2 regions of the Actinomadura chokoriensis genome follow, and region 1 is predicted to be linked to the other one. Evidence: riboswitches for the same ligand, from Rfam matches in the RefSeq annotation. Region 1 holds a riboswitch; the other holds the start of a gene.

Region 1 (3,201 bases):
CGGTGACGTGCTCGGGCAGCGTGGTCTCGTCGCAGGCGATCCCGACCCGGTCGGGGCCGTCCGGGCGCAGGTTGATCCCGCGCTCGCGGGCGGCGGCGACGACCTCGGCGGCCCGGCCGGGCACGCGGGCGAGGACGGTGTCGAAGAACGCGCCGTGCACGACCTCCACGCCGGCGGCGCGCAGCCCCGCGGCGATCTCGGCGGCGCGGCGGTGGGCGCGCTGCGCGATCGCGGCCAGCCCCTCGGGGCCGTGGTACACCGCGTACATGCTCGCCATCACGGCGAGGAGCACCTGGGCGGTGCAGATGTTGCTGGTGGCCTTCTCGCGGCGGATGTGCTGCTCGCGGGTCTGCAGCGCCAGCCGGTAGGCGGTCGCGCCGTCCGCGTCGACCGACACGCCGACGAGCCGTCCGGGCAGCTGCCGCTGGATGCCCTCGCCGACCGCCATGTAGCCGGCGTGCGGGCCGCCGAACCCGTAGGGGACGCCGAACCGCTGCGCGGACCCCACGGCGATGTCGGCGCCGGACTCCCCCGGCGGGCGCAGCAGCGTCAGCGCGAGCAGGTCCGCGGCCACGACGGCCTTGGCGCCGCGCTCGTGCGCCTGCGCGATGACCGGCGCGAGGTCGCGGACGGCCCCGGACGCGCCCGGGTACTGGAGCAGCACGCCGAAGAAGTCGCCGTCCGGCAGCCCGCCGGACAGGTCGGCGGTGACCACCTCGATGCCGAGCGGGACCGCGCGGGTCCGGACGACCTCGATCGTCTGCGGCAGCGCGTCGGCGTCGACGAGGAACGCCCCCGGCTCCCTGCGCTTGGACACGCGGTGCGCGAGCGCCATCCCCTCGGCGGCGGCGGTGCCCTCGTCCAGCATGGAGGCGTTCGCGACGGGCAGCCCGGTCAGGTCGGCGACCACCGTCTGGAAGTTCAGCAGCGCCTCGAGCCGGCCCTGCGAGATCTCCGGCTGGTAGGGCGTGTAGGCGGTGTACCAGCCGGGGTTCTCCAGGACGTTCCGCATGATCACGCCGGGCGTGGTCGTCCCGTGGTAGCCGAGCCCGATCATGGACGTCAGCACGGTGTTGCGGGACGCGAGCTCGCGGAGCCGGTCCAGCGCCGCGGTCTCGCTCAGCGCGGGCGGCAGGCCGAGCGGGCGGGCGGTGCGGATCGCGGCGGGGACCGCGGCGTCGATCAGCGCCTCGGCGCCGGAGTAGCCGATGGCGGCCAGCATCCGGGCCTGCTCGTCCGGGCCGGGGCCGATGTGCCGGTCGGCGAACGCCGAACGCGGATGCTGCGGCGCGGCCACGGGCGCGAAGAACTGGGCGGTCATGGAGGGCCTCCTGGCTGCTGCGGTCGCTCAGGTCCGCCGCCGGCACGGGCCGGCGGCAGGTCTCCCCCTCTGTCATCGGCACCTGAGAGCTTCACCCGCGCGGCGGGGTTTCCCCTTCGGTGAGCCGCCCTTCCCCGGCTGCGGGGATCGACGCCTGCTTTCCAGAGGTGCCTCGCCCGAGCGGTCCTTTTGCCTGAGAGGTTCCGGGGAGGTTGCCCCTTCGGCGCCCCACGCTGGCCGCGTGGGGTCTCTCCCGCACAGGGTCGACGGCATGTCCTAGGCGAAACCCTACCCAAAACCGGCTCCGGGCCGTCGTCCCGCCCCGGACACGGGTGCCGCCGCCGCCCTCCCCCGGGTCGTACCGGCCGGTACGATGTGCACACTCACCTGGGACAAGACGGACCTCGGGCCACGGGGGCGGAGATGGGGCTGCGGGGTGCACGCGCGACCGGCCGGACGCCGGCCCGGCACTCGACGCCGCGCCGCCGCTTCTGGGACGCTGATCACGATGACGGACGGTCGGGGCGGCGGTACGGCGTGACACAGACCCGCGACGGCATGGTGCGCCCGCGGCACGGCGCGACCGCCGGCGTGCCCGTCGACGAGCCCGCCCAGCCGGACCGGATCCGGCGGCCCGCCGACGCGATCAGGTTCGCCGGCTCGGTGGTGGGGCTGGCCGCGGTGATGCTGCTGGTGTCGATCGCGCAGCAGACCACGCACGGGTTGCAGACCGACATCGCGCAGGGCACCGCGCACGCGCCGCGGCTGCTGCTGACGCTGGCGACGCTGGTGTCCAGCTTCGGGGTGCTGGCGGTGCCGATCGCGTTCGCGGTCGAGCGGCTGTTCCACAAGGACGGGACGCGGGTCGCGATCGCGCTGCTGGCCGCCGTGATCGCGTTCGGCATCACCGTCGGGCTGGACGACCTGGTGGTGCGGGCGGCGCCCGGCGGCGTCCTCGACTCGCTGATCTGGGGCGGCACCGAGACCGCGCCCGTGCACACCGACATCGCGCCGGTCATCGCGTTCGTCAGCGCGGTCGGGATGGCGGGCCGCGCCCGCTGGCAGGCCGCGACCTGGACCATGATCGGGCTGGCGGCGCTGACCGGGCTGACCGCGTCCTACGCCTCCGTCGCCGCGCTCGCGGCCACCTACCTCCTCGGCCGCGCCATCGGCCACGGCACCCTGTACGCCGTCGGCACCCCGAACCCGCGCCCGACCGGGGCGGCGGTCGTCGCGTCGCTGGAGCGGCTCGGGCTGCGGCCGAAGCGGGGCGCGCGGCTGGACGAGCCGTCCGACGACACCGAGGACGGACGCCGCTACGGCGTCGTCCTGGCCTCGGGCGCCGCCGCCGGGTACGGCCCCCGCCCGCCGCTCGGCCGGAGCGCCCACGGCGAGTGGGACCTGGAGGTCCGCGTCCTGGACCGCGACCAGCAGACCGCCGGGCTGCTGTACCGGATCTGGCGGCTGCTGCGGCTGCGCGCCACCACGACCGGGCGCACGCTGCGGTCGCTGCGCCGGTCGCTGGAGCAGGAGTCGCTGATGGCGTACGCGGTGGACGCGGCGGGCGTCCGCACCCCGCGGCTCATCGGCACCTGCGAGGTCGGCACGGAGGCGGCGCTGCTGGCCTACGAGCGCGTGCCGGGGCGGCGGCTCGGCGACGTCCCGGACGAGGAGATCACCGACGATCTGCTGACCGACGTCTGGCGGCAGTTCCGGTCGCTGCAGGCGGGACGGCTCGCGCACCGGCGGCTGGAGGGCGGCGCGCTGCTCATCGGCGAGGACGGCCTCGCCTACGTCACCGACCTGCGCGCCGGCGAGACGGCGGCGGGCGACCTCGCGCTGCGGCTCGACCTGGCGCAGCTCCTCACCACGCTGGCGCT
Region 2 (3,201 bases), on a different contig from region 1:
TCCAGACGCCGACCATCTTCTGCGGCATCCGCACCAGCGCGCCCGTGGTGCGCGCGGTCAGGTCGACCATCGTGCTCGCGACCGCGCCCGGGCCCTGCCGCTCCATCGCCTGGATCGGGGTGATGCCGAGGAACCCGACGTTGACCACCTTGTCGTGGTCCTTGAGGTCGTACATCTGGTTGCGGGTGATCGGGACGTTCAGCTTCACGTCCTGCCCACCGCGCTCGACGGTCATCGGGACCGTCCTGCCGCCGTTGTCGCGGATCAGGACCTGCAGCTTCTCGTAGTCGCCGTCGATCTTCCTGCCGTCGAACGCCACGATCCGGTCGCCGGCCTTGAGCCCGGCCTGCGCGGCCGGCGTCGGCTTCGCGTCCTTCGGGCACTCCGTCGTCTGGGACTGGCTGGCGGGCACCATGCATTCGAGGACCTCGCCGATGACCGGCTGCGACCGCATCGTGCCGATCCCCATCAGCAGGATCGCGAAGAACATCACCGAGAGCACCAGGTTCATCGCCGGGCCGCCGAACATGATGAGCAGCTTCTGCCACCACTTCTTGGCGTAGAAGACGCGGTCCTCGTCGCCGGGGCGGATCTCCTCCAGTGCGGCGCCGCGCGCCGACTCGATGAGGCCCTGCCACGGACCGGTGCTGATCTGCCGGACCTGCCCGGGGGCGTCGCCCTTGCGCGGCGGCAGCATCCCGATCATGCGGATGTAGCCGCCGAGCGGGATCCACTTGACGCCGTACTCGGTCTCGCCCTTGCGCTTGGACCACATGGTCGGGCCGAAGCCGACCATGAACTGGGTCGTCCGCACCTTGAAGAGCTTGGCGAAGGAGAAGTGGCCGAGCTCGTGCAGCGCGATGGACACCAGCAGGCCGAAGAACAGGATCAGCATCCCTGCCAGGTAGACCATCCGGCAATGCCCCTCAGCTCGGTGCACCCGCGCTCACCGCGGGTGATCTCGATGACCAAAACAGAGTACGCGAACGGCCCCGGTTCGGTTGAAGTCAACGCGTGGACGCGGCATCCCGGGCGCCTGCGAGCCCCCTTTGAGGCAGGGTGCTAAATCGTGCGCGCGTCATTGGCACGTGCCTGAATAGCCGGGCACCGCCCCACCCGCGCATCATGGGCCGATCTCACCCCCTGAGCACGGAGGTCCCCTGTGAAGCGCGGTCACGTAGGCGTGCTGGTGCTCGTGCTGGCGCTGAGCGGATGCGGCGGCTCCGACGGCGGGGACGCGGGCGCGTCGCCGCCGCCCTCACCGGCCGCCTCAGCACCGGCCTCGGCGCCGCCCGGCACGGCGCCCGGCAATACCGCCGCGACGCCGGTGCCCGAGGTGTCGCGGGCGACCGAGAGGTTCAACAACTGCATGCACGAGCAGGGGGTCGAGCTGCCGAGCCCGAACCCGTCGACCACGCCCGACAAGCAGGACCTCGAAAAGATCAAGGCGGCCCTGCGGGCGTGCGTGAAGTCGATGTCGGCGTCGCCGCCGGCGGGCTGACGGAGGGTGGTCGCAGGGCGGGGGCCGCTGCTAGATTGGCGGCCAGCCGACGACCCCGTGCGGGAGAGTCCCACGCAGCCGGTGTGGGACGCCGAAGGAGCAAATCCTCCCCGGAACCTCTCAGGCCCACGGACCGCACGGGTCAGGCGACCTCTGGAAAGCGGGGACCCGGTCCCCCGCCGAAGGTGAAAACCCGCCGCCCGGCGGCGGGTGAAGCTCTCAGGCGCAGATGACAGAGGGGGAGGCACCGCGACGCCCGGTGCGCGAGTGGGACGATGGACCACGCGCGCCCGCGACGAAGGAGCCGAACCGATGTCCGCCGACCCGTCCGCCGACCCGAAGACCACGCCGCTGCACGACGTCCACCGGGACCTCGGCGCGACCATGGTCGACTTCGCCGGGTACCTGATGCCGCTGCGCTACAAGAGCGAGACCGCCGAGCACGAGGCCGTCCGCACCGGCGCGGGGCTGTTCGACCTGTCGCACATGGGAGAGATCTTCCTGTCCGGGCCGGGCGCCGGTGCCGCGCTCGACTACGCGCTGGTCGGGAACCTGTCCTCGATGCCGGTCGGCAAGGCCCGCTACACGATGATCTGCGCGCCCGACGGTGGCGTCCTCGACGACCTGATCGTCTACCGGCTCGCCGACCGGGGGGTGGCGGGGCGTAGCCATGGGGGCGAAACACAGACCTTCATGGTCGTCGCGAACGCGGCGAACACCGCCGTCGTCCGGGACGCGCTGGTCGAGCGGGCCGCCGGCTACGAGGCCGCCGTCGACGACCGCACCGACGCCTACGGGCTGATCGCCCTGCAGGGCCCCCGCGCCCAGGAGATCCTCGAAGGCTTCACCGACGCGCCGGTCGCCGACCTCAAGTACTACGCCGTCCTCGCCGAACGCGTCGCGGGCGTCGACACCCTGATCGCCCGCACCGGCTACACGGGCGAGGACGGCTTCGAGCTCTTCGCGGACGCCTCCGACACCGCCGCGCTGTGGCGCGCGTTCGCCGCCGTGGACGGGGTCGTCCCGGCGGGGCTCGCAGCGCGCGACTCGCTGCGCCTCGAAGCGGGCATGCCGCTGTACGGCAACGAGCTGACCGCCGAGACGACGCCGTTCGAGGCGGGCCTCGGCCGGGTCGTGAAGCTGGACAAGGCCGTCGATTTCGTGGGCAAGACCACCCTGGCGGCGCAGGCGCAGACCCCGCCGGGCCGTAGGCTCGTGGGGCTGGTCGCGCGCGGGCGTCGCGCGCCGCGGAAGGGGTACCAGGTCGTCACGTCCGGCGGCACGCCGTGCGGGATCGTGACGAGCGGCGCCCCTTCCCCCACACTGGGCAGGCCGATCGCCCTGGCCTACCTCGACAGCGGCGTCGAGGACACGTCCCTGGCCGTGGACGTCCGCGGCCGCCCCGAGCCGGTGGACGTGGTCGACCTGCCCTTCTACAAGCGTTCCTGAAAGAGAGAGAATCGTGAGCGTTCCGGAGCAGCTCCGCTACAGCGAAGAGCACGAGTGGGTGTCCGGCCTCGGCGGCGAGGACGGCATCGTCACCGTCGGCATCACCGCGCACGCCGCCGACGCCCTCGGAGAGATCGTCTACCTCGAGTTGCAGCCGTCGGAGGGCGACACCGTCGAGGCGGGCGAGCCGTGCGGCGAGGTCGAGTCCACCAAGTCGGTCAGCGACCTGTACTCCCCGGTCAGCGGCGAGA

What was found. A riboswitch is a leader RNA that binds a small molecule or an ion and turns the genes downstream of it on or off. The one in region 1 is predicted to bind glycine.
Region 2: linked by a shared signal. The riboswitch ahead of gcvT (glycine cleavage system aminomethyltransferase GcvT) and the one ahead of gcvP (aminomethyl-transferring glycine dehydrogenase) in region 1 are both predicted to bind glycine.

Annotation. Positions count from the first base shown of each region.
Region 1 covers NZ_BAAAMW010000007.1:31,025-34,225, reverse strand. Annotated here, with positions in the region: gene gcvP (aminomethyl-transferring glycine dehydrogenase) at 1-1,321, opposite strand, end outside; glycine riboswitch at 1,381-1,492, opposite strand; glycine riboswitch at 1,493-1,587, opposite strand; gene ABFX46_RS17035 (lysylphosphatidylglycerol synthase transmembrane domain-containing protein) at 1,859-3,201, shown strand, end outside.
Region 2 covers NZ_BAAAMW010000001.1:436,326-439,526, forward strand. Annotated here, with positions in the region: gene ABFX46_RS02070 (M50 family metallopeptidase) at 1-913, opposite strand, end outside; gene ABFX46_RS02075 (hypothetical protein) at 1,163-1,501, shown strand; glycine riboswitch at 1,552-1,647, shown strand; glycine riboswitch at 1,652-1,740, shown strand; gene gcvT (glycine cleavage system aminomethyltransferase GcvT) at 1,814-2,950, shown strand; gene gcvH (glycine cleavage system protein GcvH) at 2,964-3,201, shown strand, end outside.